2 linked regions of the Hyphomicrobium denitrificans ATCC 51888 genome follow. The protein of the gene in region 1 interacts with the protein of each later gene in a pairwise test. Links are inferred from orthologs where the notes say so. Each region holds a gene or a part of one and is shown on either strand. Other genes may lie near its edges. The genes, in order: HDEN_RS08010 and HDEN_RS11610.

Region 1 (14,327 bases):
GATCAGACCGCCGATGCTCGGCACATCGTCGTTAGCGGCGATCTTACCGCGAACCGGGCCTGCGGGACGGCGGCGCGCGACGCGCCGGGCCGGTGCCTCTTCCACTACCGGCGCAGGCTTTTCAGGCTTCGGCTGATCGGACGGCGAAAGCCCACCCAACAGAGGCGGAGGCAGAGCCAGTGCGGGCATTGATGTGGAAGGCGGAGGTGTTGACGGTTCGTCGGTTGCTGCCGGCTGGCCAAGCGTCGGCTCGACCGGCGTCGCCGTTGCAGGCGCCCTCCCGGCGATAGCCATCAGCTTCGCAATCTGATCTTGCGACATTGCGCAACGCCCCCCACTCGAACCGGCAACCGCTAACGATACCCCGTGCGCCCGGGGCAGCCGGAAACTCTCTTTGCACACTATCGGACTTTATATGCGTCCGCAAAACACAAAGACATATCCTTTGATAAGAAATGCCTATGCATCACTGGCACTTAGCAGCCTACAGCGACGTTTGCGGCTGGATTACGGCGAAACCCAAAACGTAACCATGCAGCCGACCACGTGACGCGCCTGGACAAGCTTTCCTAAGTAATCCCTACCGAGACACTTCGAAATAGACACTTCAACTTTACCCAGAGTTATTCCGCATTTGCCACAATTACTAGAAGACCAAACCTCGCCGCGCGGGGAAGAAGTCGCGATCTGGGGAGATGGAATGCATAGAGCGCCAAGCCCGACAACCGGGCCGGAAGCCGTTCCGGCGTTCGTCGAGGCCGATGCAAGACCGTCCGAACCGGTCGATTTCCAGCACCTTCGCCGTTACACCTTCGGCGATCAGGCGCTGGAGAAGGAAATCCTCACCCTGTTCCTGGGACAGCTGCCTGAGACGATCGCCACGCTGCGGTCCGCAACCAGCCAGAAAGAGTGGAAAGTGGCGGCCCATACGCTCAAGGGCTCCTGCCGGGCGGTCGGGGCGTTCCGGCTCGGCGACATCGCCCAGGAGGCTGAAAGACTGGACTTTGGTGCCGTGTCCGAGGCCTGCGCGGACGCAATTCTCAGCATCGAGAGCGGTGCGGCCGAAGCCGGCGCGTTTATTCGCAGCACCTACGAAATCACCTGACCAGCCGGTTCTTTAGCCGGTCCCTCTGCCGCCCTAAAGCATGCATGGCCGAGCGTTTGGCTTGAAATGCCGCAACGGTGCCTCTAAGTGTGCGCGCTATCGTAACTTCCAAATCAGCAGTGACATGCAAGCCCCCCCTTTAGGGATTGCGAAATAGCGACAGGACGCGCACGGACCCATGACGAAGATCACGTTCATCCAGCCAGACGGCGAAGGCCAGACGGTGGAAGTGGAAAACGGACTGACTGTCATGGAAGCCGCCAAGCTGAACGACGTCGCCGGTATCGAGGCGGAATGCGGCGGGGCATGCGCCTGCGCAACTTGCCATGTCTATGTCGACAAAGCCTGGCGTGAGAAAGCCGGCAAGCCGTCGGAAATGGAAGAGGACATGCTCGATTTCGCCTTCGACGTGCGCGAGGAGAGCCGACTGTCCTGCCAGATCAAAATCAGCGACGCGCTGGACGGGCTGATCGTTCGCGTCCCCGAGAAGCAGTTCTGACAACACTTACGCATTGGGCATTCGAATGACCGTGACCGCACCGGCGCAAGAGGCAACGACGACAGCCGAGATCATCGAGACCGATGCCGTCGTCATCGGCGCCGGACCTTGCGGCCTGTTCGCGATCTTCGAACTCGGGCTTCTCGATATCAAGGCGCACGTTGTCGACATTCTCGATCGGCCGGGCGGACAGTGCGCCGAGCTTTATCCTGAAAAGCCGATCTACGACGTTCCGGCGCTGCCAACCGTCACCGGCCAGGAACTGACCGACCGGCTGATGGAGCAGATCAAACCGTTCGGGGCGACATTCCATTTTAGCGAGCAAATCAACACGCTCAAACGCGAGGCGGACGGGCGCTTTCGCCTGACGACGGATGCCGGGACTGAATGTCTGACCAAGGTCGTCGTCATCGCCGCGGGCGGCGGCTCGTTCACGCCGAAGCGTCCGCCGCTTGCAGGGATCGAAGACTACGAAGGAAAATCGGTCTTCTATTCGGTGCGTAAAATCGAGCAGATGCGCGGCAAGGACGTCGTCATCGTCGGCGGCGGCGACAGCGCGCTCGACTGGACGCTGAACCTCGCGCCGGTCGCCAACAGCCTGACGCTGGTCCACCGTCGCGATGAATTTCGCGGCGCTCCGCATTCCGTCGAGAAGATGCGCAAGCTGGTTGCGGACGGCCAAATCCGTCTGTTGATCGGGCAGGTGACGACGCTGGAAGGCGCAGACGGCGAACTTTCAAGCGTTCAAATCAAGACTGCGGACGGCGTCGAAAGCGTTCCGTGCACGGCCATGCTGCCCTTCTTCGGACTGACGATGAAGCTCGGTCCGGTCGCAGACTGGGGTCTCAATCTTCATGAGAACCTCATCAACGTCGATACGGAACGCTTCGAGACGAGCGAGCCGGGCATCTTCGCCATTGGCGATATCAACTGGTATCCCGGGAAGCTGAAGCTCATCCTGTCGGGTTTCCACGAGGCGGCGCTGATGGCGCAGGCGGCGCATCGCATCGTCTATCCCAACAAGAAGCTGATGTTCCAGTACACGACGTCGTCGTCGAACCTGCAGAAGAAGCTCGGCGTCAAATAGAGCGTCGCTCAGTCGATAATTTGATTATCCCTGCGCCGAAGCGCCCGTGAGCCCCTGACGCATCAAACGGCGCAGAGGTTTTGGCACGGCTTTGAGTGCCGACTTCAAGCGCGGGCGCAGAAACTCGAGATAGACGCGCGCGTAGAGGTAGCCCTTCGCGCTCGAGGGGATCACCCAGTCGATGACCGGCTCGGACTTATCGCACCAATCCATTTTATAGGCGTCGCCAGGCGCCATCATATCGTAGACGTCGAGCTTTTCGGCGTAGCCCTGTTTCAAGTTCTGTTCGAGCAGCAGCACGCCGACGCCGGCTTTTTCGAATGCGAGTTCGAAGGCCATCACATGCACGACAAGACGGCCCTTGCAGGTGAAGGAAATCTCATAGGCGGCCGCGTCTCCGCACGTCTTCAGAATCGAGACGACACATGCAACCGGTTTGGCTTTGCTTTCTGCGACGTCGCGGAAAAAGCGAACCGTGCGGTCGTCGTTCAAGGCGCTCGATACAAGTCCGCGATCCTTGAGCCAACGATTTTTGACGGTGATTGCGTTCGCGGCAAACGCGCCAGCCTCGGCGCCGCCATGCAGGCGCAGGAATTCAAGCGGGCCTTTTTCTTCCAGCCGTTTCGTCAGCCGCCGACGGTTGCGGCGCATCTTGGTTGAGAAGCTCTGCTCTTCGAACGCTGCGAAATCCTTCGCGCTCGCGAGGTCCATATAGGGCGCGACTTGCGTGTCCGCGATTTGAGCGCCGATGTCGCACATCAAGCGCGCGACATTGGCGTCAGCGCGGACACGTCTCAAGCGCAAAACATCCGACGACAGATTTTTGCGGATGTACTCCAGTCCTGTGCGCAGAATTTCGGACGAGACGCTGCCGGTGTCGATCAAGGCGTCGCCGTACTGCGCGACGGGCTCACCCATCCAATAAACTTCAGTGATACCATTCGCGCGTTCGGAGACGAGCGGCCAGATCATCACGAGGCGACCGTTCTGACGACCGGTCAGGATCGCGAGGCGAGGTCCTGACTTGGCGCCGTCTTTGGCGAGAAAGCCGTTGGCCCAGTGCCAGCAGAAATTGAAGGATTGGAAGACGTGGATGGATCGGGCCGAGCGTTCGAACAGATCGTTCCACTCGGGCTCGAGCGCATCGAACGCGCTTCGTTCGGTGATGAGCGTGAGATCGATGCGTGGCGCGATCCCGTCGCGCGTCACAGTTCGCGATGCCGTGTCAGGCGATGACGGTGTCAGCGAGGCGACCGAACGGGCGGCGACGTGCATGTTCGATTGTTCCATAAGAAATCGTGGCGCGAGCGACGTGAAGCGCGCTACCGGCAATTCTTTCTAGAGGGCAATCGTTAGGCGACGGTTACGCGGCGCGACTGAAGCGTTCGTTTACACGTGTGCGATTTCGAGAAATGCCAGCGCCAACAATGATATGGCGACCGCTGCGGCAACGAGCTTGCCGCGTCGCGAGGGTGCCGCCGTGCCCATGATGAGCGGGACGATGAGTGCGGCAGCGGTTGCGAAATTGATGGCGATCAGGCCACCGGGTCCGATTGCGCCACGGGCGGCGGGGAATTGCAATCCGATCCAGACGCCCGCGGCGATGCCGAGCGTCATGGCTCCGACCAACCTTGGCCAGAAGCCGGTGCTCGGACGTTCGAACCCAAGCAGTGCGAGTGTCGTCAGCGGGGCTAGAAACAGCAACGCGCCCGCAATCGCTTTGACGAAAATTTCCGCCCACAGAATTTGCTGCACGCTATCGCATCCGGTCTTTCGGATTGGAACTCGGTGCGGTCACGAGCGGGTCCGCACGCGGCTTACCGCATCATGTCCTGCATGTTGGCGCCTTGATTGCCGGACGATGACGACGATGAGGATTTGCCCCAGCCTCCGAACAGGCTGTCGTCTTCGGCGACTTCAGGCGGAGAGGGTGTGAAGTCGCCAGCCAGATGGCGGTTCAACGCCAGCTTGATGCGTGCCGTCTTTTCCGCCGAGCAATAATCCGGTTTGCTGACGAGCGCCTTCGAGACCGTATTGAAGGACGCGTCGTAGATCTGCGTCAGCTTCGGCAGATCGGTGGGGTTCGCAGCGGACTGGGTCGCGAGGAAATTGTTCTTCAACTTCGCGGGATCGAAATTATAGCCGCACTTGATGGCGCGGGCCGACGTGGCAGCCACATCCATCGTGCGCGTCGCAGGGTCGTTGTTGCGGTCGATGGGGCTCTCCTGGTTTGCGCCAAAGAGCGAGCCAGTCGACAATTTCGGCAGGCTGGCGCCGCAGCCGCCGAGGCTCGCCGTCATCAGGCCCACGAAAAGAATTCGTGCGATCTTCATTTGGGAATGTCCCCGTTCCCCCGAACCCTCATGACATGGCGCAGGACCGGGGGCGGGTCAACCTCCCGAGGCCGACTCGTTCCTTGCTTTTCACCGCATTAACTCAGGCCGAGCACCCGTTCGCCCGCGCATGGTGCGTCAGCGCATCAGTTCGCGGGTGGCGGCGTCGAGGCCTTCGAGCGTCAAGGGGAACATGCGGCCGCCCAGCAGCGTCCGGACCATGTTGATCGACGGTGTCCAGTTCCAGTGGCGCTCATCGATCGGGTTCAGCCAGACCGCATGCTTGTAGATGTCCGTGACGCGCGTCAGCCAGAGGGCGCCGGGCTCCTCGTTCATATGCTCGACGGAGCCGCCCGGCACCGAAATTTCATAGGGGCTCATTGAGGCATCGCCGACGAAGATGACTTTGTAGTCGGCGGGGAAGGTGTTCAGCACCTGCCAGGTCGGGGTCTTGTCGGTGTAGCGGCGGGCGTTGTCCTTCCAGACGCTCTCGTAGAGGCAGTTGTGGAAGTAGAAATATTCGAGGTGCTTGAACTCCGTGCGTGCCGCCGAGAAGAGCTCTTCGACTTCCTTGATGTGGTCGTCCATCGAGCCGCCGATGTCGAAGAACATCAGGAGCTTCACGGCGTTGTGGCGCTCGGCGCGCATGCGGACGTCGAGATAGCCTTTTTCGGCGGTGCCGCGGATCGTGCCGTCGAGATCGAGTTCGGATGCTGCACCCGTGCGCGCGAATTGACGGAGACGGCGCAGCGCGACCTTGATCGTGCGCGTGCCGATTTCGGCGGTGCCATCGAGATCCCTGAACTCGCGCTTATCCCAAACCTTGATCGCGCGACGATGGCGGCTTTCGTGCTGGCCGATACGGATGCCGGCCGGGTTATATCCGTAGGCACCGAACGGCGACGTGCCGCCGGTTCCGATCCATTTGTTGCCGCCCTGATGGCGCTCCTTCTGCTCGGCGAGGCGCTTCTTCAGCTCCTCCATGATTTTGTCCCAGCCGCCAAGCTCGGCGATGCGCTTCTTGTCCTCGTCGGAGAGATGCAGCGTAGCGATGCGGCGGAGCCATTCCTCGGGGATTTCGGCTTCGATCGCCTCGGCCGTCGACTCGAGGCCTTTGAACACGTGGCCGAAGACCTGGTCGAAACGGTCGAGGTTGCGCTCGTCCTTCACCAGGGCGGCGCGCGACAGGTAATAAAAATCCTCGACGCGCGTGCCGGCCGCGCCTGCCGCGACGGCTTCGAGCAGCGTCAGGTATTCTTTGAGCGTGACCGGGATCTTGGCCGAGCGCAGCTCGCTGAAGAACGTTTCAAACATGGGCGAGACTTTAGACCGGTGGCCGCCTGACGTCACCGGCCGGGGTGTCGCTCGTCTGCGGTCATTGCAGGGCGGCGGTTCGGCGTGGGTGGCCGCCTTCGCGGCCATGACGGTCGTCGAGGTACGCAAGCCTGGAGAGGTCGGTGCAAAAAAAGAAGCCGCCCGGTGAGGGGCGGCTTCGATATTCGCGGTTTCTGATCGAATTAGAAGTTGATCAGAGCACCGAAGGTAACTTCCTGGAAGTTGTCGGTCGAGAGACCGCCTTCAACATCACCGACCGCTTCGACGCCTTTGAAGCTGGCATCGATGTTGCGGTACTTCAGCCAAAGAGACATGGCAGCGGCATCGACTTCCTGGACAACACCAAGACCCCAGAGGCGAGCCGACGAGCGGTCGTAGTCAAAGAGATCGACAGAAGGACCATCAGCGAGGTTGGTGCCAATCGTGCCGCCGTTGCGGTTCTCGATGTGCTCGTACTCACCATAGAATACGGTGTGGCCAAGCGGGTTCAAACGCTTACGGATACCGAGCTTACCGTACCAGGTGTTGTTGCTACGATCGTCGGCACCGTAAGAGTCGCCGAAACCGAGGTGTCCGTAGGCGCCGTAGGCGAACAGGCCTGTCGGCACGTGTTCAACATAAGCGCCGATCTGGAAGTATTCGGAGTCGGGTGCCTGAAGCGTATTGCCCGTCGGGAAGTAGGCGTTCGTGACTGCGTTTGACGTCTGGCTGTATGCTGCAGCGAGAGAGACCTTCACGCTGTTCCACTCGCCAGCATAGCGAGCTGCGACATCCCAGAAGTCGTCTTCACCCCACGATGCCGACACAGAGAAGCCAGCGAACGTCGGCGAGTCATAACGAACCGAGTTCGTCGGAAGACCGTTGACGTCACCCCAGGTTCCCGTGCCTGCCCAGTTCAGGTTCGTCAGCTGACCGTTCTTCTGTCTCACGAAGAATGAGAAGAAATCGAACGGAACCCAGTTTGCCGGAACGAGCGAGCCCGAACCGTCGACCAGGATGGCCGTGTTATCCGAAGCCTGCGACTGCTTACCAACCGAGATCTTGCCCAGCTGGTCGCTCTTGATGAACCAGAACGACTGCAGCGTGCCGACCGAGTTCGTCGCGCCACCGCCGGAAATCGTCAGTACAGACGGACCGTCAGCGATACCCTGGCTCGTCGTCAAGCTGTCCGAGCCCATTGCTTCCAAGTGCAGCACGTAACCAGCGGTCCAGCCCGGCATGATCTGCGCCTGGCCCGTGAACATCACGTGGCTGGCGAGCGTCGTGCCGAGATCGGTCACGTAAACGTTCGATTGGCCGCCGTCATCCCACCAAGTGACCTGCTGGCCAACCCAGCCAGAAATCGTCAGCGAGACTTTGCGATTGCCCTTGCGCGCCGTCGTGGCTTCGAGTTCCGCGATGCGTTCCTCGAGGTCCGCGCAGCAATTGCCGCCCAGGTCCGCAGCAGAGGCGCTCGTGGCGAATCCGCCAGCGAGAACGCCTGCAGCGACCAGTGCGCCTAGGCTATATTTCATCATTCTACCTTCTCCCGTCTTCATCACTTCTAGTGGTGGACGCGGTACTTGGCGTTCGCCGTTATTTAGAACTGCGCGACTACGCAGTTCACGGCGGTACACCTGCCAAGTGACGTCGCCGCTTGAGGGGGAAGCTCTGTGATTCGTCCCTTTGCAACAATTACGGTTTGCAAATTCGCCGTGACGAATCCCGCGTTGTGGCGAGAGGGCAACTAACGGAACAAGGTCCACACCTGTGGCTGGACCGCATAAATAACTGAATTCGCTACGTTAAAGGCGATTGATTGCGGTGTGTCCGTGCAAAATGAGTTTTCCACGCATCACATGAGGACAAGCTGTGCATGACGCAAAAGAAAAGGCCGCCTCAATGGGCGGCCTTCGCTTTTTTCGATTTTTAGAGGTTCTGATCAGAAATTGATCAGAGCACCGAAGGTGACTTCCTGGAAGTTGTTGGTCGCAAGACCACCGTCGCCACCCTCGATTTCAACACCCTTAAAGCTGGCGTCGATGTTGCGGTACTTCAGCCAGAGTGACATGGCGGCCGAGTCGATTTCCTGGACAACACCAACACCCCAGAGGCGAGCCGACGCTTTGTCATAGCCGTAGAGCAAATCAGGTGTGTCGGTATCCGGGCCTGCGCCATTAGCATAGATATCGCCACCGTTGCGGTTTTCTATGCGCTCGTACTCACCGTAAAGAACAGTGTGGCCAAGCGGATTCCAACGCTGACGGATACCGGCCTTGCCGTACCAGGTCTGATTGCTGCTAGCGGACGAGTCGTGGAAGTTGAGGTTTCCATACGCTCCGTAGGCGAACAGGCCCGTCGGCATGTGCTCGACATATGCGCCAACCTGGAAGTAGCCTGTATCGAACGGCTGCAGAACGTTGGCGCTGTTGCCCGACGAGCTGTTCGTCTGGCTGTAAGCCGCAGCAGCCGCGACCTTGAAGTCAGCCCATTCACCCGCATAGCGAGCGGCGACGTCCCAGAAGTCGTCTTCACCCCAAGATGCCGACACCGAGAAGCCACCGAACGACGGCGAGTCGTAACGGACCGAGTTCGTCGGCGCTCCGTTGACGTCGCCCCAGGTGCCTACGCCGCCCCAGGTCGTATCGGTCAGCTGGCCATTCTTCTGTCTAATGAAGAACGAGTTGAAGTCGAACGGAACCCAGTTGGCCGGAACGAGCGAACCCGAACCGTCGACGAGGATCGCCGTGTTATCCGAAGCCTGCGACTGCTTACCAACCGAGACCTTACCCAGCTGGTCGCTCTTGATGAACCAGAAGGACTGCAGCGTGCTGACGCCGTTGGCGCTGCCCGTCAGCAGATTCGGGCCATCCGGCACGCCCTGCGTCGTCGTCAGCGAGTCGGAGCCGATCGCCTCGAGATGGAGGACATAACCCGCTGTCCAGCCCGGCAGAATCTGTGCTTGACCGGTGAATTTCACGTGGCTGGCGAGCGTCGAACCAAGATCCGTGACGTAAACGTTCGACTGGCCTCCGTCATCCCACCAGGTGACCTGCTGGCCAACCCAGCCGGAAACCGTCAGCGAGACCTTACGGTTGCCCTTGCGGGCCGTCGTGGCTTCGAGTTCTGCGATGCGTTCCTCGAGGTCCGCGCAGCAGTTCCCCCCAAGGTCGGCCGCCGATGCGCTGTTGACCGACATCCCGCCTGCCAGCAGGCCTGCCGCCACCAGGGCACTCAGACTATACTTGCTCATGAACCTACTCCCGTCTGCTTCGACTGAGGAATGACGGACGGAACGAACTGTTCAGCCCAACACTCTTCTTATTCGATGGTCTTTTGTTTAAACCCGTCGTCAAACCCGTCTTCTGCGGTCCACGGGTTGCCCCCCGAATCACCGCTCAGGGCAATGCTTAAAGCAGATTAGATTCGCGGGTGAAATACCTTTGGCCAAAGCACCTGTGGAATTGAAGGAGTTTGTGACACAAAAGTCACGAGCAGAAGTAGTCAAACGAGAGCATATCAACGCCCCGTTGTGTGGATGTGTCGGCCTTCCGGGGATCGGTGCGGCGGCGCCTGATTTTGCAGTTGCTCATCGTGCGACGTTGTCTCGCCCGCGCAGGTAAAGACTTAGCAGGAAACCGAATTCGCCTTATTGAAGCGAAAACTTATCATTCTTCGGAGTAAAAAGGCTTCACTGGCGCGATCAACCGTCATCTGCCGGAATGCTGGCGAGGCCGCGAATTATTCCCGCTGGTATGCCGCCGATGCGCGCCTGCTGCGTTGGCCGGTTGATGATGCACGCGGAGGTTTTTGCGGCCGTTAACGGGCTCGCAACGATTGACGAGAAAGTCACACCTAGAATGGATCGACGTGGAAAATCTGCCACAATCGTCATTTAGCAAATCTCTTATTGCTAATTGGTGGGCGCTTGGCGGGAGCGTACACCAGACCATCAGACGCTCACCGCTCGGGCAAGCAGAAATTCGAACATGACAGGCAAACTACTCGATCGGCGGTCGGTTCTCGGGCAGGCTGCAATGGGAACCTTTGCCCTCGCGGCCGCCAAACTGGCGCTCGCTACGGATATTGCGGAGGCGGCGGGCGAGTCGTCGTCGCCACCAACGCCGTTCAGCACCTCGAACGTCAACGCCGAGGCGAAGCGCCTCGCAGATCAGCCCTTCGGGAAGCCGGCGCTCGATCTGCCGCCGCCCTTCAACAAGCTCAATTATGATCAGTATCGCGACATCCGCTTTCGTTCGGAGAAGGCGATCTGGAAGGGCGAGCATCTCAATTTCGAGATCCAGCCGTTCGCCATGGGCTGGCTGTACGACATGCCGGTCGATCTCTGGGTGGTCGACAACGGCGCGGCATCGCGGCTGGTCGCCAATGGCAAGCTGTTCAGCTTCGGCCCACTGATCGGCCCAAGTCCCGACGATGCGCCGTACGGGTTCTCGGGATTTCGCGTTCACGGACCGATCAACCGCTCCGACAATTTCGACGAGTATGCCGTATTTCAAGGCGCGAGCTATTTCCGCGCCGTTGGGCGTGGCCAAGGCTATGGCGCCTCGGCGCGCGGGCTGGCGCTGAATACGGCGCGTCCAGGCGGGGAAGAGTTTCCGTTCTTCAGGACATTCTGGCTCGAAAAGCCGAAACCCGGTGCAACTCAAGTCACGCTCTATGCGTTGCTCGACAGTCCGTCGACGACCGGCGCGTATCGGTTTGTCATTGAGCCGGGAGAAACGACCACCATGGACGTGTCGGCGACGCTATATCCTCGCGTCGCGCTGCCCCATGTCGGGATTGCGCCTCTGACGAGCATGTTTCTTAACGGCAACGCGACGCCGCGGCGAACACGCGATTTCCGCCCCGAGGTCCACGACAGCGAGGGGCTTGCGATCGTCAACGGTAGCGAGGAACGTCTCTGGCGGCCGCTCAACAATCCCAAAACCTTGCAAGTCAGCGCCTTCATGGACAAGGACCCGCGCGGCTTCGGACTATGGCAGCGCGACCGGACATTCCGCAGCTATGAAGATCTCGAAGCTCACTATGAGCAGAGACCAAGCGTTTGGGTGCAGCCCAAAGGACAGTGGGGCGAGGGCTATATCGAGCTCGTCGAAATCCCGGTCGAGAACGAAATCCACGACAACGTCGTCGCCTATTGGCATCCAGGGAAGCCGCTGACGCCCGGCGGACCGCACGTCTTCAACTACAAGCTCAGCTGGGGCAGGGATGTCCCGGCGTCGTGGTCGGGCGCACGCGTCGCGAAGACGCGTGTCGGCGGCGGCAAGAAACCGGAAAACCTTCTTTTCGTCATCGATTTGACAGGTCCTGCGGTGAAGGATGCGAAGGATCTGCCAGTCGCCGACGTTACAGCCAGCGCCGGCCAGATCTCGAACGTCGCGGTTCAACGCAATCTTGAGATTTCTGGTGTTCGAGTGACGTTTGAGCTGACGCCCGGCGACGCCGAGCTCGCGGAATTGCGGTGCATCTTGAAGGCCGGCGATCAGGCCGTCTCGGAGACTTGGCTCTATCGATGGACGAAGCCGTAAACGAAAACTTCAAAGGCGATTTTCCGCTCGACCCTGCGCAGCCCGTCGTGGCGCGTGACGCGGGTCCGTGGTCGCATTTGCCGGCGGCAGCGCCGCTCGACATGCCGGAGCAGGATTTCAGCGCGAAGATCGCTCGCATCGCCGAGCCGCGGCGGCGCGGCTATTGGGTGCCTCGCACCGCGATCTTTGCAGGCGCGGCGGCGCTGACTGCAGCCTTCGCGCATGAGCTGTTCAGCATCCTGGCGTTCGTCATGATCACGCCGGTGCAGTTTCTCTTTCTCATCCTGTCGACGATTGCGTTCGGGTGGATCGCGATCGGCAGCCTGAGCGCGGCGCTCGGCTTTCTGCCGCTATTCGCCGGCGAGCGCGCCGATACCATTACGCCGCCGCAACCGACCGAACCGCTGAATACGCGCGTCGCGCTACTCTTTCCCGTCTACCACGAAGAGCCGACGCGGATCGCCGGTGCGATCGAGGCGATGGCGCGCGAACTCGACGGCCTCGGCCGCGCCCGCAACTTCGATGTTTTCATTCTGTCGGACACGCGTGGCGACGATGACGGCGGACGGGAAGCCGACGTCTATCGCGCGCTGACGCAGGAAATCGCACCGTTCGTTTCCGTCTACTATCGCCGGCGCATGCAGAACACCGCCCGCAAGGCCGGCAACATCGCCGACTGGGTCAGCCGCTTCGGCGGCGGCTACGAGTCCTTCATCATTCTGGATGGCGACAGCGTCATGGACGGGCGCACGCTGGTCTCGCTGGCGCTTGCGATGGAAGCCGATCCGAAGGCCGGGCTCATCCAAACCGTGCCGCGCATCGTCGGCGGCGAAACGCTGCTCCAGCGTTTGCAGCAATTCGCCTGCAACACCTACGGCCCCGCAGTGTCGTCGGGTCTTGCCTTCTGGCATCGGGACCAGGGCAACTACTGGGGCCACAACGCCATCATCCGGACAGCCGCATTCGCGTCGGCTGCTGGACTTCCTGACCTCCCGGGCCGGAAGCCGTTCGGCGGCCACATCATGAGCCACGACTTCGTCGAAGCGGTTCTGCTTCAACGTGCCGGTTATGGCGTGCACATGATGCCGTCGCTCGAGGGGTCGTATGAGGGCATGCCGCCCAACATCGTCGACATCGTCGCCCGCGACCGCCGCTGGGCGCAGGGAAACCTTCAGCATCTCGCCATCGTGTCGCAAAGCGGCCTGACGCCGATGGGGCGCCTGCATCTCGGGATGGGCGCTACGTCGTATCTCATCTCGGCGGTCTGGGCCCTGTCGCTCGTCGTCGGCATCATCCTGGCCCTGCAAGGCCAGCAGATGATCCCGAGCTATTTCCGTGACGCGAAGACGCTCTTCCCGATCTGGCCGATCATCGACCCCGGCGCGGCGCTCAGGCTTTTCCTGGCGACGCTGGTCGTGGTGCTGCTGCCGAAGTTTCTGGGCCTGTTCCTCGCGTGGAAGGAAGCGCGTGCCCGGCATGACCTTCTGGGCGCGGTGCGCGTAACGGTCGGCGTCTTCGTCGAGACGATCTACTCGATGCTGATCGCGCCGATCTTCATGGTGACGCAGACGGTCGCCTCAGCCGAAATTCTGGCAGGTCTCGATTCCGGATGGAAGCCTCAAAACCGCAACGACGGCGCGCTGTCGTTCGATGACGCGATGTGGTTCGCGCGCTGGCACACGTTGATCGGTCTGATCGCGGGCGGCATTGCGTGGACGGTTTCGCCGGGCCTTCTCATGTGGATGGCGCCGGTCATTCTCGGCCTTGTGCTGGCCGGGCCGGTGAGCTGGATCACGTCGCTACGCGCCGGTCCGCTCGAACGCTGGGCGCTTGCAACCAACGTCGATCTGTCGCCGCCATCGGTTTTGATCGACGCCGGACACCGCTCGAATACGTGGGCGCGCCGCGCCGCGACGCCGGGCGGGTTGAATGCCGAGCCGGAAGCAGCGGCAGCGTAAGAGCGCCGTCTATTGCGGCTTGTCGGCTTTTTCCGAACCTCTGAGCGAGCGTATCAGCTCGCTGAAGATTTCGCGCACGCGCAAGGGTTCCGCGTCGAGATAGGGCAGCGGACGCGTGACCTCGACGGCGACCACTCCGAGCCGCGCGGTCAAGGCTCCGTTGAATGCGCCCTCGCCGAGACGGCGGGACAGTCTGCGAAGGACGTCCTGCCCGACGAATTGTCCGAGCAGATCATCGGTCATCGCGATGCCGCCGGTCGCGATCACGTGACCGACGACGAGACGCGCGAGGCGCAAAGCACCAAGCACGCCGGGCCGGCCGCCATACAACCCAGCAATCGCGCGGAACATCCGGACGTTCTCGACGAGCACGAATGCCATCGCGATCCACATGATCGGCGACAGCGCCGAGACGGTCGCAACGCGCTTGCCGGACTTGAGGATCACGCGTCGCGCTTCTCCGTCGATCGGATGCAGCAGCT
Region 2 (14,397 bases), 750 kb from region 1 along the record:
CAGGCGACCGCCGGGACCATTGATAATCAGTTCGGGCATCGGAAAACTTCTCGGTTTGTGGTGATCGGGATCAGGCCGACTGGGCGCTCGGACACGAGGTGGCGTTCAAATCCTCGTGGCTCTGATTCTTGAACCTTGACTTCTGCACTCAGGATTTCCATAAGTTTAGAACGGTTCGAAACACTTCCTAGCTTTGTTAACGTTCAAGCCGCAAGTCAAGGCGGCTGTCTTAGCACAGTCGGGGGTATCGGACGCAAGGCAAGGATTTCGCCGCCACTTGAGGCGGCTCTAGTCCGGAGACGAATGTGGAACTGACGACCAAAGGCCGGTACGCGGTCATGGCGATGGCAGATCTCGCTGCCCACGCCGATCGAACTGCTGTTCCGCTTTCGTCAGTGGCGGAACGCCAGCATCTCCCGCTTTCCTATCTCGAACAGCTTTTCGTCCCGCTTCGCCGATCCGGTCTGGTTGAAAGCGCGCGCGGACGCGCCGGCGGCTATCGCCTCTCGAAGAAGCCCGAAGAAATTTCCATTGCGGCCGTGATGGCCGCCGTCGAGGAAGTCACGCACTTCACGCGCTGCACCGACAACGATCCGCGCTGCTCGGTTGGGACGCCCTGCCTGACGCACGGTTTGTGGAGCGCGCTGAGCAGGGCAACGTCGGAGTTTCTGGAATCCGTCAGTCTCGCCGACGTTTTGCCGGGCGGAGAATTCGCCGTGAAAGCGGCGGCGACCGCCACGGAGTCGCCTGCGCCCCCGATGCGCGCGTATCTCGACTACAACGCGACCGCGCCGCTGTGCTCGGAAGCGAAGGTGGCGATGATCGAAGCACTCGACGTCGTTGGAAATCCGTCCTCTGTTCACATGGAAGGCCGTCGCGCGAGAGGCGTCGTGGAATCGGCGCGCGAGAGCGTTGCCCGTCTCGTCGGCGCGAAGCCGTCCGAAGTCGTTTTCACCAGCGGCGCATCGGAGGCGAACGCCTGGGTCATGGCGCAGCCGTGGCAAACGATCCTGACGAACGGCATCGAGCACGACTCGGTTCTTGCTCCGGCGCGCGCGGCAAAGTGCAACGTCCTTGAACTTGCGACCGGCCGCAACGGCATTGTGTGCGTCGAACAGATCGCTGAGTACGTATTGAAGCATGGCGTGCCTCGTCCGGCCGTCATCGCGCTGCAAATGGCGAACAACGAAACCGGCGTCATTCAGCCGGTCGGTGAAGTCGCCGAATTCGCGCGCGCGCATGGCATTCTCATGCATTCCGATGCGGTGCAGGCGGCAGGCCGCGTGCCGGTGGACTTTGCCTCCCTCGGGCTCGATACGATGGCGATCTCGGCGCACAAGCTTGGCGGCCCGAAAGGCATTGGCGCTTTGATCATTCGTGACCATCTTGATCTCGTGCCGATGCTGCGCGGTGGAGGCCAGGAACGCCGCCGTCGCGCTGGGACGGAGAACGTCGCGGCGATCGCTGGCTTTGGCGCCGCGGCCGAAGCCGCGCATGCTGAACTTCGCAGCATGGCGGCGATTGAATCATTGCGCGACGATCTCGAAGCGCACATTCGTGCGATCAGCCCGCGCGCCGAGATTATCGGAGAAGCGTCGCCGCGCATCGGCAACACCATCGCGGTCGCGCTGCCGGGAAAGCTGGCGGAGACCTTGGTGATCCGCCTCGATCTGGCAGGCGTCGCAGTCAGCGCGGGCTCGGCCTGTTCGTCTGGCAAAGTCGGCGCCAGCCATGTGCTCGAAGCGATGGGACTCGGCCCCGAAATCGCGTCCGGAACGATCCGCATCAGTCTTGGGCGCGAAACGACGAAAGACGACATCGCGGCGTTTGTCGCGGCCTGGCAAGCGATTGCCGGCTCGCAGGCAATCGCCGCTTGAGGAACAATTTGGTTGAAGGGCCGCGCTTGCGGCATTGTTGAAAGAGAGACGAGAAATGGCTGCTGTTCAGGAGACGATTGATCAAGTCAAGAAGATCGACGTCGACCAGTACAAGTACGGTTTTGAAACCAAGATCGAGAGCATCAAAGCTCCGAAGGGTCTTGATGAAACGACCGTGCGCTACATCTCGGCCAAGAAGGGCGAGCCCGAGTGGCTTTTGAACTGGCGTCTCGAGGCGTTCCAGCGCTGGAAAGCGATGACCGAGCCGACGTGGGCGCGGGTGCATTACCCCAAGATCGATTTCCAGGACCTCTATTACTATTCCGCACCGAAATCGACCGAAGGCCCGAAGAGCCTCGAAGAAGTCGATCCCGAGTTGCTCGAGACTTACAAAAAACTCGGCATTCCGCTGAAGGAGCAGGAAATCCTCGCGGGCGTGTCGTCGTCGCGCGTCGCGGTCGATGCCGTGTTCGACAGCGTGTCGATCGTCACGACGTTCAAGGAAGAGCTGGCGAAAGCCGGCGTCATCTTCTGCCCGATTTCGGAAGCGGTGCGCGAGCATCCCGAGCTTGTGAAGAAGTACCTGGGCTCGGTCGTGCCGCAGTCGGACAACTTCTATGCGGCACTGAACTCGGCGGTGTTCTCGGACGGCTCGTTCGTCTACGTGCCCGAAGGCGTGCGCTGCCCGATGGAGCTGTCCACCTACTTCCGCATCAACGAAAAGCAGACGGGCCAGTTCGAGCGCACGCTGATCATCGCGGATAAGGGTTCGTACGTCTCCTACCTCGAAGGCTGCACCGCGCCGACGCGCGATGAAAATCAGCTGCACGCAGCCGTCGTCGAGCTCGTCGCTTTGGACGATGCCGAGATCAAATATTCGACCGTGCAGAACTGGTATCCGGGAGACGCCCAGGGCAAGGGCGGCATCTATAACTTCGTGACCAAGCGCGGCGACTGCCGCGGCCATCATTCGAAGATCTCCTGGACGCAGGTCGAAACCGGCTCCGCGATCACCTGGAAGTATCCGAGCTGCATTCTGCGCGGCGACCATTCGCGCGGCGAGTTCTACTCGATCGCCGTTTCGAACGGCTATCAGCAGGTCGACAGCGGCACCAAGATGATCCACCTCGGCAAGAACTCGTCGAGCCGCATCATCTCGAAGGGCATCGCGGCCGGATATTCGCAGAACACGTATCGCGGTCTCGTCTCGGCGCATCGCAAGGCGACCGGCGTTCGCAACTTCACGAACTGCGACTCGCTTCTGATCGGCGACAAGTGCGGCGCGCACACCGTGCCTTACATCGAAGCCAAGAACTCGAGCGCGCATTTCGAACACGAGGCGACGACGTCGAAGATTTCCGACGACATGCTGTTCTATTGCCAGCAGCGCGGCCTCTCGCAGGAAGAAGCGGTTGCGCTCGTCGTCAACGGTTTCGTTCGCGACGTCCTGCAGCACTTGCCGATGGAGTTCATGGCAGAGACGCAAAAGCTGATCGGCATCTCGCTCGAAGGGAGCGTTGGTTAAGCCATGTCTGAATACTGGTTCAGGCCGAAAACATATGGATATGGCGCCACCCCAATCAACTGGAAGGGATGGGCGTCGACGCTCGCATTTGCAGCTGTGATCGCCGCAATTGCAGGAGGTTTTTTACTGTCGGCAAGTGGTCGGGAGTCGCTCGATCGTATCATCCTCGGCGCTGTGCTTCTGGCCGCGCTCGTCGCCGGATTTACTTGGTTTGCACATTCGAAAACGGAAGGCGAATGGCGATGGCGTTGGGGCAAGGATTAGTCCGCAAAACGGCCGTCGCACATAACATTTGAATACGAGTTGAGAGAGAAGTCGGATGCTTGAAATTAAAAACCTGCACGTAAAGCTCGAAGACGAAGATCGCGTGATCCTGAAGGGACTTTCGCTGACGGTTCCGAAGGGCGAAGTCCATGCGATCATGGGCCCGAACGGCTCCGGAAAATCGACGCTCGCATATGTGCTCGCAGGCCGTGCGGGATACGAAGTCACCGACGGCGACATTCTCTGGAATGGTGAGTCCATTTTGGAAATGCAACCCGACGAGCGCGCCGCGAAAGGCGTCTTCCTGGCATTTCAGTATCCGATGGAAATCCCCGGCGTCGCCGGCCTGACGTTCCTCCGCACGGCGATGAACGCGGTGAGAAAGAAGCGCGGCGAAGCCGAGCTGACGACGCCCGCCTTCATGAAGATCGTCAAGGAAAAGGGCGAAAAGCTCAACATCGACGTCAACATGCTGAAGCGCCCCGTCAACGTCGGCTTCTCGGGCGGCGAGAAGAAGCGTTCCGAGATTTTGCAGATGGCGTTGCTTGAGCCGACGCTCTGCGTGCTGGATGAAACCGATTCCGGCCTCGACATCGACGCACTGCGTGTCGTCGCCGAAGGCGTCAACGCGCTTCGCGACAAGGATCGTGCGTTCCTCGTCATCACGCACTATCAGCGCCTCTTGAACTACATCGTCCCCGACAAGGTTCACGTCTTGGCCGACGGCCGCATTCAGAAAACAGGCGGCAAGGAACTCGCGCTCGAACTCGAGAAATCGGGATACGCGGACTTCACCGGCAAGGCAGCGTGACATGAACGTGGCATTGATGAAAACAAAGGCCGAGCAGGCGCTGACGGAGGCTTTCGAAGCGTCCGCCGCCAAGTTGCCGGGAAGCGCTGCGGTCAAGGCGCGGCGTGCTGAAGCCATCGGTGCATTCGGGTCTCTCGGCCTGCCGCACCGGCGCATTGAGGAATGGAAGTACACGGATCTGCGCGGCAATCTGAAGGACGTGCTGCCGCCGGCCATCCACGATGAAACCCCGCTGACGATCGCCGAATTGATCGTCGCGCTCGGGCCGCTTGCCCACGTCGATGCGCATCGTATCGCCTTCGTCAACGGCCATCACCGTGCGGAACTCGATGACTTGAGGGATGCCTCGGGCCTCGAAGTGACGACGCTCGGAAAAACGCTTTCGTCCGCGCCGACCAATGTTGCCGACGCGCTGACGAAGTCGGACGCCAACGGCGCGATCGCAGCGCTCAATGCGGCCTTCATGACCGACGGCGCCATCGTGCGCGTCGCGGACAAGGCGACCTTGGCGAAGCCGCTGCTCGTCGTGTTCGTGCGGGCCGGAAGTGCCAAACAGACCGTGACCGTTCGCAACTTCGTCTCGATCGGTGACGCTGCCACAGCAACGATCATCGAAGCGCACGTCGTGCTTCCAGGTTCCGCAATTGAATCCCAAAGCAACGCGCTCACCGAAGTCAGCGTCGGAAAAGGCGCGACCCTGCATCATGCCAAGGTCGCGGTCGATGACGGCAAATGCCTTCATCTCGCCGATTGGGACGTGGTGCTTGGCGCCGATGCAACGTATCGCGGCTTCCAGTTTTCGTCCGGCCTCGGGCTGGCGCGCAACGAGATCAACGTCCGCTACGCCGGTGAACGCGGCAAGCTCGATTTGTCCGGCGCCTACATGGCCCGCGCGCACGAGCACGTCGACACCACGCTCGTCGTCGATCATGCCGTGCCCAACTGCGAGAGCCGCGAGCTGTTCAAGGGCGTGCTCGACGATCATGGTCGCGGCGTGTTCCAGGGCAAGATCATCGTTCGGCCGGATGCCCAGAAGACCGACGGCAAGCAAATGGCTCAGGCGCTGATGCTGTCGGAGGATGCCGAATTCGACTCGAAGCCGGAGCTTGAAATCTTCGCCGACGACGTCGTCTGCGGTCACGGCACGACATCCGCCGAGCTTGATCCCGACCTGCTCTTTTATTGCCGGTCGCGCGGTATTCCGGAAGCTGAGGCGCGCGCGTTGATGATCGAGTCCTTCATCGGCGAAGCGATCGACAAGGTCGAAAATCCGGAGCTTCACACGGCGTTGATGGCGTTTGCGGTCAATTGGCTTTCAAACGCGGCACGCGGATAGGATTTTGGATGGGAAGTGAAACGAAAGTTGCCGCTGTGCGCAGCGCCGCGTCGCAATCGGGCCTCACCGCCGCGCCTTACGACGTGGAGCTTATTCGCGCCGACTTCCCGATCCTGTTTCGCGAGGTCCACGACCGCCCGCTCGTCTATCTCGACAACGGCGCATCGGCTCAGAAGCCGCGCTCCGTCATAGAAGCGATGGACTATGCCTATCGCTTCGAATACGCGAACGTGCATCGCGGCCTGCACCATCTCTCGAACGTCGCGACCGATCATTACGAGACGGCACGCGAGACGGCGCGCCGCTTTCTCAATGCCGAACATTCGGACGAGATCATTTTCACTCGCAACGCGACCGGCGCGATCAATCTCGTCGCGCGCTCTTTCGGCGAGCCGCGCATCGCCGAGGGCGACGAGATCGTCATCACGATCATGGAGCATCACGCCAATATCGTGCCGTGGCATTTTCTGCGCGAGCGCAACGGCGCGGTGCTGAAATGGGCGCCGATGACCGATCGCGGCGAGCTGCTCGTCGACAAGCTGGATCAGCTGATCACCAAGCGCACGAAGCTCGTCGCCGTCACGCATATGTCGAACGTTCTCGGCACGATCAACCCGGTGAAGGAGATCGTGCGCATCGCTCACGCCAAGGGCGTGCCGGTTCTGATCGACGGCAGCCAGTCGGCTGTGCACATGACCGTCGACGTGCGCGACCTCGATTGCGATTTCTACGTCTTCACGGGCCACAAGACCTACGGGCCGTCGGGCATCGGCGTGCTCTACGCCAAGCGCGAGCATCTGGAATCGATGCCGCCCTACGAAGGCGGCGGCGATATGATCGAGCACGTCTCCGTCGATCGCATCACCTACGCGAAGCCGCCGCATCGCTTTGAAGCCGGAACGCCCGCGATCGTCGAAGCCGTAGGTTTGAACGCGGCGCTGAACTACATGATGCAGATCGGTCGCGACCGCATCGCGCGTTACGAAGCTGAACTCGGCGCCTACGCCGCCGAACGGTTAGGCGAGCTTCCGTGGTTGAAGCTTTACGGCACGGCGCCCGGCAAAGGCGCGATCTTCTCGTTTACGATCGACGGCCTGCATCCGCACGACGTTTCGACGATCATCGATCGTTCGGGCGTCGCGATCCGCGCGGGGCACCATTGCGCGCAGCCGCTGATGGAACGTTTGGGCGTGACGGCAACCTGCCGTGCCTCGTTCGCATTGTACAACACCAAAGCCGAGGCTGACGCGCTCGTGACAGCGCTCACCAAGGCTCATGATCTCTTTACTTAAGGAGCTTCCAAAATGGACGGGAAGCAAATGACAGATGAGCGCGAAGCTTTGAAGACCGCCGTTGACGTGTTGGACACGCCAGTCGTCGCGCCGTCAGTCGACGGCAACGCGACAGCAAGCGCGGAAGCGCCTGCGCCAAGCACATCGTCGGCCTTGTCGGCGGAAGAAATCGATCGTCTGACAAACGATATCGTCGCCGCGCTGAAGACCGTTTACGATCCTGAAATTCCGGCCGACATCTACGAGCTGGGGCTGATCTACAAGGTTGAGATCGACGATGATCGCAACGTCGTCATCGATATGACGCTCACCGCGCCCGGCTGTCCGGTCGCGGGCGAAATGCCGGTCTGGGTCGAAAACGCCGTCAGCGCCGTCCCGGGCGTCGCCCACACGAAGGTCAACATCGTGTTCACCCCGCCCTGGGATCAGAGCCGCATGTCGGACGAAGCCCGTCTTGCGATCGGCATGTTCTGATGTACCTCGTATTTGGCTCGCGAATACCCATATACTTGGCCGGTTCGAACCACGGAGGCGCGCGTGCCCTCGCTTAGAATGATGCCAAAAGTCATGACGTTGACGGACGCCGCTGCGGCGCGCGTCGCGACGTTGATTGCCCAGAAGCCCGGCGTCAAGGCGCTGAAGATCGGCATCAAGAAGGGCGGCTGCGCGGGCATGGAATATACGATGACGTGGGCCGATCAGATCGGGAAGTTCGACGAGGTGATCGAGGACAAGGGCGCGATCGTGCTCATCGATCCCGCCGCGATCATGTATCTGCTCGGCACCGAGATGGACTTCAAGACGGACAAGCTCTCATCGCAGTTCGTGTTCAACAACCCGAACCAGAAAAGCGCCTGTGGATGCGGCGAGAGCGTCAATCTCGAACCGGCCCCAGCGGTGCCGGAGGGCTTCGCGCCAGCTGATCGTTAACAAACCGCTGGATCTGATGTTTTCCGAGGCGCCGCTGTTCCAGCGGCGCCTTATGTTTTTGCAATTTTTCTAGGCGTCGTTGGCGCCGCTCAAATCATGGCATCCGCTCGCGGGTGTGACCGCGCCATTCTTCGTGCACAGGGACATATGCCCGCCCATTGTGGATGATGTAGGCGTGGGAAGGGCCAACGGGCAACGTTGTGGCAGCCGGCGGCGGGGCGCCGTTGTGCTGCTCCTCGTAGAAACCCCAATTCTCGGGATCGCCGTTTGCGTAGCCCAGATAGTTAGCGCTGGCGGGCAAGCTGAAAACGCAAGCGGATAGTGCCGTCGCAGCGGCCGCGACGAGGACCTTTGTCGAGAGGATCATGGCGCCAAATTCCTTTGGCTGCAGGTCTAACCGTGCCTCTCCGCCGTCCGAAACTGGCATGTGGTGTAGGCAGACGCGCCGACTATAGGCCGGGTGGATTATCATCCCTTCGGTCGGCGGACTAGGCCGGCAACGGCGGCGCCATTGAAGACGCAGCCGATGCCGCCACGATTGGATTGAGGCGTCGCTTTGGAGTTCGAGCGCGACTAGCCTCGGCCTGGCACCTTCGCTGGGCGTGACGGCTTGCGCATGAACGCCGGAATATTCTCCGCGAATCCGACGCGTTCGTCATGCCGGGGAGCAGGTTGCGGCTTGCGAACCGGCTCGGCAGCAGGTGAACGCTCCGGCGCAGGAGCACGACGCTGCGGCGCCTTCGGCTCGTCAGTCCAGCTGTCAGCCGCGCGCGGACGCTGAGCAGTCCGCTGAGGTTTATCGCGCGGCGGCTGCTGTTCGTTCGCACGCGGACGTTCGCGTTTTGCCTGCTGGGGCGCGGGCGACGCCGCCTGCGGACGTTCAGCCTTGGCCTCTTGCTCACCGCCATGCTGCTCGCGCTGTTGCGGCGCGCCGTTGACTTTTCTCGGCTCCGGTTTGCGCGCGTCACGGCTGCCGTGCGGCCGGCCGGATTTCGCCTGCGGAGCTCCGCGTCCGCCGCGGCCCCGGCGTCGTTTGCCAGCACCCGCGATGTCTTCCTCGCTTGGAGGATCGCCAAGCCAGATCGCAGTTTCGCCGGTCACCTTCTCGATGTCCGCGACGAATTTCAGGTCGTCCGGACTGACGAGCGATGCAGAATGGCCCTCGCGTCCCGCGCGGCCGGTTCGCCCAATGCGGTGAACGTAATCGTCGGCAGCCCAAGGAAGATCGAAATTGAAGACGTGCGAAACATCCGGGATATCAAGACCGCGCGCGGCAACGTCGGACGCCGCAAGCAGCATGATTTCGCCGTTGCGGAACTTGTCGAGCGTCTCCGTACGACTCGTCTGATCCATGTCGCCGTGGAGTTCGCCGGCATTGAAGCCGTGCTTAGACAGCGATTTGTAGAGTACCGCGACATCGCGCTTGCGATTGCAGAAGATGATGGCGTTCTTGACGTTGCCGTCGCGAATGAGCTCGCGAAGCATCTCGCGTTTCGCCCAGTCTTCGCCGTTCTGGCAGTAGACGAAGCGCTGCGTGATCGTCTTCGCCGTCGTCGCCGGCTTGGCGACTTCGATGCGCGTCGGATCTTTCAGGAACTGATCGACGAGTCGCGTGATCTCGGGCGGCATAGTCGCCGAGAAGAATAGCGTCTGCCGGCGCGGCGGCAGCAGCTTGCAGATTTTCTCGATGTCCGGAATGAAGCCCATGTCGAGCATGCGGTCGGCTTCGTCGATGACGAGAATCTCGACGCCCATCAGCATCACGCGTCCGCGCCCGAAATGATCGAGCAAGCGTCCAGGCGTCGCGATCAGAACGTCGACGCCGCGATCGAGCTTTTTCACCTGATCGTCCATCGACACGCCGCCGATCAGCAGTGCGACGGAGAGCTTATGATTGGTGCCGTACTTCTCGAAGCTCTGCGCGACCTGCGCGGCAAGCTCGCGCGTCGGAGCCAGGATCAGCGAGCGAGGCATTCGCGCGCGCGCACGTCCCGTCTCGAGCCGCGTAATCATCGGAAGAACGAAAGAGGCGGTTTTGCCTGTGCCCGTTTGGGCGATGCCGAGAACGTCACGTCCGGTCAGGGCGACCGGAATGGCTGCGGCTTGAATAGGGGTGGGATTTACATATCCCGCGGCCATTACGGCCGCTTGAACCTTGGGCGAAAGCCCGAGGTCAGCGAACGTCTTGCTGTCCAACAGTCAAGGTCTCCATCTGCACAACCCAAAAACTCCGGTGCGCGAGCACCAGACGGTCGATTGAGAGCGCAGGGGGATAGGTGCCGAAAAGGTCCAAAGCCGAAATGGGAGTGCGGATCAAAATGCGTTAAAAAATGCGCAAACTCGATCCCCTGCGCTCCGGCACGCCTGCGTGCTCGCATACATCCGACTGAAGTGCAAGGAAAACTCGGTGGTTTTGCGCCGTCGGGCCGCGCGTTTCTGTCACGGCAGGAGCAGCGAGAGCCCGGTCGGACCGGACAAAGAGTGGAGCGGAGACCTCGATCCCCGCCCCGTTGGATAAGACGTGTCGCGATCAGTCTTCGAGCAGCCACCGGCCGACGACACCACCGATGACGCCGCCAAGGATCGGCGCAGCCCAGAACACCCAAACCTGCGACAGCGCTTCGCCGCCAGCGTAAATCGCCGAGCCAAGACTACGGGCCGGGTTCACGGAAGCGTTCGAGATCGGAATCGCCATCAGGTGGATCGCAGTAAGCGTCAAACCGATCGCCACCGGAGCCAGCAGAGCAGGGCCGTTCGCGCGCGTTACGCCCATGATGACGATAAGGAAGAATGCCGTCAGCACGGTCTCGAGAATGAAGACTTCGCCGAGGCTCGCCTTGAGCATCGACAGTTCACCATAACCGTTCGCAGCGAACGTCGCACCGGTGTGGCCGACGAGGGAGAACACACCGCACGCCGCCAGCGCACCGACGACCTGCGCGATGATGTAAGGCACGGCCTTGCTTGCTTCGAAACGGCCGCCCGCGACCAGCCCGAGCGTTACGGCCGGATTGAAATGACCGCCTGAGATTTGGCCTACCGCATATGCCATCACCATCACCGTGGTGCCGATCGACAATGCAACGCCGAGAATACCGGCTGCGCCGGCGGGCGCTCCGAATGAGTAAAAGGCAGCGCCGAGAACGGACGCCATCAGCATAAAGGTGCCGAACACTTCGGCTGCGATCGCTCTGCTATTCATGTAATATTTCCCTCTGGGGCAATGTCTGCGCGCACCACGACTCTCTTGATTCGAATCATTGACGCGCTGAATAAGTTTAACTGAGTTCGGAATATAGAGCGAGCAGGCCGACACGAGGACGGGTTTAATCAAACTGAGAAAAAGCGTTGGAATCCCGTCACAAACCGAGAATTGCTTATTTGTCATGTCAGCTGAATTGATTTTCTGATTGGTGCTCCGAGGCGTAACGTGCATTCAGCAACGGCGCGAAGCGCCTTGTGACGACCGCGTCTGTAAAGGCTCTTCTGACTGGCCGAGGGTTTTCGACAGATGACTGCAAACGCCTTTGCGAAGACCGAGCTGATAGCTGAAACCGCAGTTGCGCCCGGCGCGGCACGTCCGAAAGGGCAGCGGCGAGGCGAAGCCATTCGCGAATTGAAAAAGCGCGATAACTCCACGAATTTCTATCATATTGGCGTCGTCTATTTGGTGATCGCTGCCGCCATTGGTGGTGCGGTCTGGAGCTATCACGCCGTCGCCGCAGCAGGACTGGAGTGGTGGTGGAATATTCCCGCGACGCTCGTCGCGATCGTGGTGATCGGCGCCTCCCAGCATCAGTTCGGCGGCGTCATCCACGAAGGCACGCATTTTATTCTTTTCGAGAATAAAATCTTGAACGAGCTGACTTCGGATTGGTTGGCGGCGTTTCCGATCTATACGTCGACCTTTCATTTCCGCTTGCATCATCTCGCGCATCACCAGTTCATCAACGATCCGGTCCGCGATCCCGATTGCGCGCAGCTGCACGATAGCGGCCACGATCTCGATTTCCCGATTACGCATTTCGAGATGCTGGCGGCGCTCGGCAAGCAGCTGTGGCTGCCGAATTTGTTCCGCTACACGATCGCGCGCGCCCGCTATAGCGCGCTCGGGACCGTCAACAACCCATACGTCGATCGCGAAAAGCGCGGCGAAAAGCTGCCGACGCTGGCGGGAATACTTTACGCCGTCGCAGCACCAGCCTTGGTCATTCCTCTGGTTCGATCAGGTCACGGCGCGTTGGCGTTTGCCGCGCTTGGCGCGCTGACCGCGCTCGTCGTGACGTACTTCGCGCGCCTCGACGAGAACAAACTTCCGCACGCGCATGTCGAAACGGTCGTTTCGCATCGGACGACGAACATCAGTCGCGTCGCATACATGGCGATGCTGTACGCGGCGCTGACTGCCATCGAAGTCGGCGGCTACGGACAGGCGTGGCGCTACTTCGCGCTGCTGTGGGTCGTGCCGTTGTTCACGACGTTCCCGCTGTTCATGATCATGCGCCAATGGGTGCAGCACGGAAACGCCGATCGTGGGCGCTATACGAACTCGCGCGTGTTTCTCGTCAATCCGTTCATTCGCTATGCCGTGTTTCCGTTCGGTATGGACTATCACCTGCCGCATCACATCTATGCGTCCGTCCCGCACTACAAGCTGCAAGGTTTGCACGAGCTGTTGCTGCAGGAACCCGAATACCGCGAGAAAGGCGTCGTGGTGGAAGGCTACTTCAACTCGCCGCATGGCGAGACCGAGGGGCGCAATCCGACGGTCGTAGAGGTGCTCGGAGAGAAGTACGCGCCGAAGGTCCAGGAAGACGTCTACGTCGACACCTCGACGCTCGAATATGCGAAAGTTCGCAATCCCGACGCCATCGCGCGCGAGAACGAAGCCTCAGCCAAGGGCAAGTGAGGCCCTCAGCCATTCCTTCTTACATCGGAAGAAGGTGGCCGAAGACCGGACGAGGGGGCGACGAAAGAAACTTCGCTTAGGAACGCGGACTAGATGTCTAGATCCTTCGCGAACGCCGCGCGCTCCTGAATGAACCGGAACCGCGCCTCGGGCTTCGATCCCATCAGCGAATTCACGACCTCGGACAACATATCGCGTTCGCCTTCGCCGATCGCAACGCGCAGCAGCGTGCGCCGCCGCTTGTCCATCGTCGTTTCCTTGAGATCCTTGAAGTCCATCTCGCCGAGACCTTTGAAGCGTGTGACTTTCGGCTTCTTGTTCTTGAATTGCGTCTCGATGAGCTGATCGCGATGCGCCTCGTTGCGCGCATACGCAACGTCGGACTTGTCTGAGATTTTGTAGAGCGGCGGCACGGCAAGGAAGAGATGGCCGTTCTCGATCAGCTCCGGCATCTCTTGATAGAAGAACGTAATCAGCAGCGACGCGATGTGCGCGCCATCGACGTCGGCGTCCGTCATGATGATCACGCGCTCATAGCGCAGATCTTCATCGCGGTATTTTGCGGCCGTACCCGCGCCGAGCGCCTGGATGAGATCGGCGAGAAGCTGGTTCTGGGAAAGCTTCGCGGACGAAGCATTCGCGACGTTCAAAATCTTGCCGCGTAACGGCAGAATAGCCTGCGTCTCGCGATCGCGTGCGCTCTTGGCGCTGCCACCGGCCGAGTCGCCCTCGACGATGAAGATTTCGGTGCCCGCAGCTTGCTGGATCGAGCAATCGGCAAGCTTGCCCGGCAGACGCAGCTTGCGCGTCGCCGACTGCCGCCCGACTTCTTTTTCGCGCCGCCGCTTCAGACGTTCTTCCGACTGGTCGACGGTCCACTCGAGCAGCTTCGTCGCCTGCTGCGGCGAATCCGCGAGCCAGTGATCGAAGGCGTCGCGCACCGCCGCCTCGACGATCTTCGTCGCTTCGACCGTCGCGAGCTTGTCTTTCGTCTGCCCCTGGAACTCAGGTTCGCGGATGAAGACGGACAGCGTCGACGCCGCCGTGCTCATCACGTCTTCGGACGTGATCTGCTGCGCCTTCTTGTTTCCCGTCAGCTCGCCATAGGCGCGAAGCCCTTTATAGAGAGCCTGCCGCAGCCCGTTCTCGTGCGTGCCGCCTTCGGCCGTCGGAACCGTGTTGCAATAGGAGAGCGAGAAACCGTCCTCGTCGGAAATCCAGGCGACCGCCCATTCGACCGAGCCGTGACCGCCATCTTTTTCGATGCGACCCGAAAAAATATCCTTCGTGACGCGCGTGCGGCCGTCGATTGACTCAGTCAGATAGTCGGCGAGGCCGCCGGGGAAGTGGAAAACGGCTTCAGACGGCGTATCGTCCTTGATCAGTTCCGGCGCGCACTTCCAGCGGATCTCGACGCCCGCGAAAAGATAAGCCTTGGCGCGCGACATTTTCA

The links.
Region 2: the proteins of HDEN_RS08010 (region 1) and HDEN_RS11610 interact in binary tests that used the Escherichia coli proteins (3 or more experiments, as listed by UniProt). The link is inferred for Hyphomicrobium denitrificans ATCC 51888 from one-to-one orthologs.

What each region holds. Positions count from the first base shown.
Region 1 is NC_014313.1:1,657,237-1,671,563, forward strand. What follows is about bases 126-2,943. They hold HDEN_RS08010 (2Fe-2S iron-sulfur cluster-binding protein), read left to right. Parts: upstream 126-1,283; coding sequence 1,284-1,604; downstream 1,605-2,943. Other genes in these bases: HDEN_RS08000 (coiled-coil domain-containing protein), read right to left, coding at 126-321; HDEN_RS08005 (Hpt domain-containing protein), read left to right, coding at 701-1,105; HDEN_RS08015 (NAD(P)/FAD-dependent oxidoreductase), read left to right, coding at 1,630-2,691; HDEN_RS08020 (GNAT family N-acetyltransferase), read right to left, coding at 2,716-2,943. Outside these bases: more of HDEN_RS08000, read right to left, coding at 1-125; more of HDEN_RS08020, read right to left, coding at 2,944-3,981; HDEN_RS08025 (hypothetical protein), read right to left, coding at 4,081-4,446; HDEN_RS08030 (hypothetical protein), read right to left, coding at 4,509-5,024; HDEN_RS08035 (vWA domain-containing protein), read right to left, coding at 5,163-6,338; HDEN_RS18335 (hypothetical protein), read left to right, coding at 6,337-6,507; HDEN_RS08040 (porin), read right to left, coding at 6,542-7,876; HDEN_RS08045 (porin), read right to left, coding at 8,281-9,591; HDEN_RS08050 (glucan biosynthesis protein G), read left to right, coding at 10,328-11,887; glucans biosynthesis glucosyltransferase MdoH, read left to right, coding at 11,872-13,845; HDEN_RS08060 (YcjF family protein), read right to left, coding at 13,855-14,327. UniProt on the Escherichia coli protein: Ferredoxin are iron-sulfur proteins that transfer electrons in a wide variety of metabolic reactions. Although the function of this ferredoxin is unknown it is probable that it has a role as a cellular electron transfer protein.
Region 2 is NC_014313.1:2,403,984-2,418,380, reverse strand. The notes cover bases 6,466-9,353. They hold HDEN_RS11610 (HesB/IscA family protein), read left to right. Parts: upstream 6,466-7,672; coding sequence 7,673-8,035; downstream 8,036-9,353. Other genes in these bases: HDEN_RS11600 (DEAD/DEAH box helicase), read right to left, coding at 8,609-9,353; HDEN_RS11605 (hypothetical protein), read right to left, coding at 8,130-8,402; HDEN_RS11615 (SUF system Fe-S cluster assembly protein), read left to right, coding at 7,118-7,579; HDEN_RS11620 (cysteine desulfurase), read left to right, coding at 6,466-7,105. Also shown: HDEN_RS11650 (alpha/beta hydrolase), read right to left, coding at 1-39; HDEN_RS11645 (aminotransferase class V-fold PLP-dependent enzyme), read left to right, coding at 306-1,877; Fe-S cluster assembly protein SufB, read left to right, coding at 1,933-3,402; HDEN_RS11635 (hypothetical protein), read left to right, coding at 3,406-3,666; Fe-S cluster assembly ATPase SufC, read left to right, coding at 3,722-4,477; Fe-S cluster assembly protein SufD, read left to right, coding at 4,479-5,813; more of HDEN_RS11620, read left to right, coding at 5,822-6,465; more of HDEN_RS11600, read right to left, coding at 9,354-10,231; HDEN_RS11595 (aquaporin), read right to left, coding at 10,566-11,237; HDEN_RS11590 (fatty acid desaturase family protein), read left to right, coding at 11,547-12,944; parE (DNA topoisomerase IV subunit B), read right to left, coding at 13,034-14,397. UniProt on the Escherichia coli protein: Is able to transfer iron-sulfur clusters to apo-ferredoxin. Multiple cycles of [2Fe2S] cluster formation and transfer are observed, suggesting that IscA acts catalytically.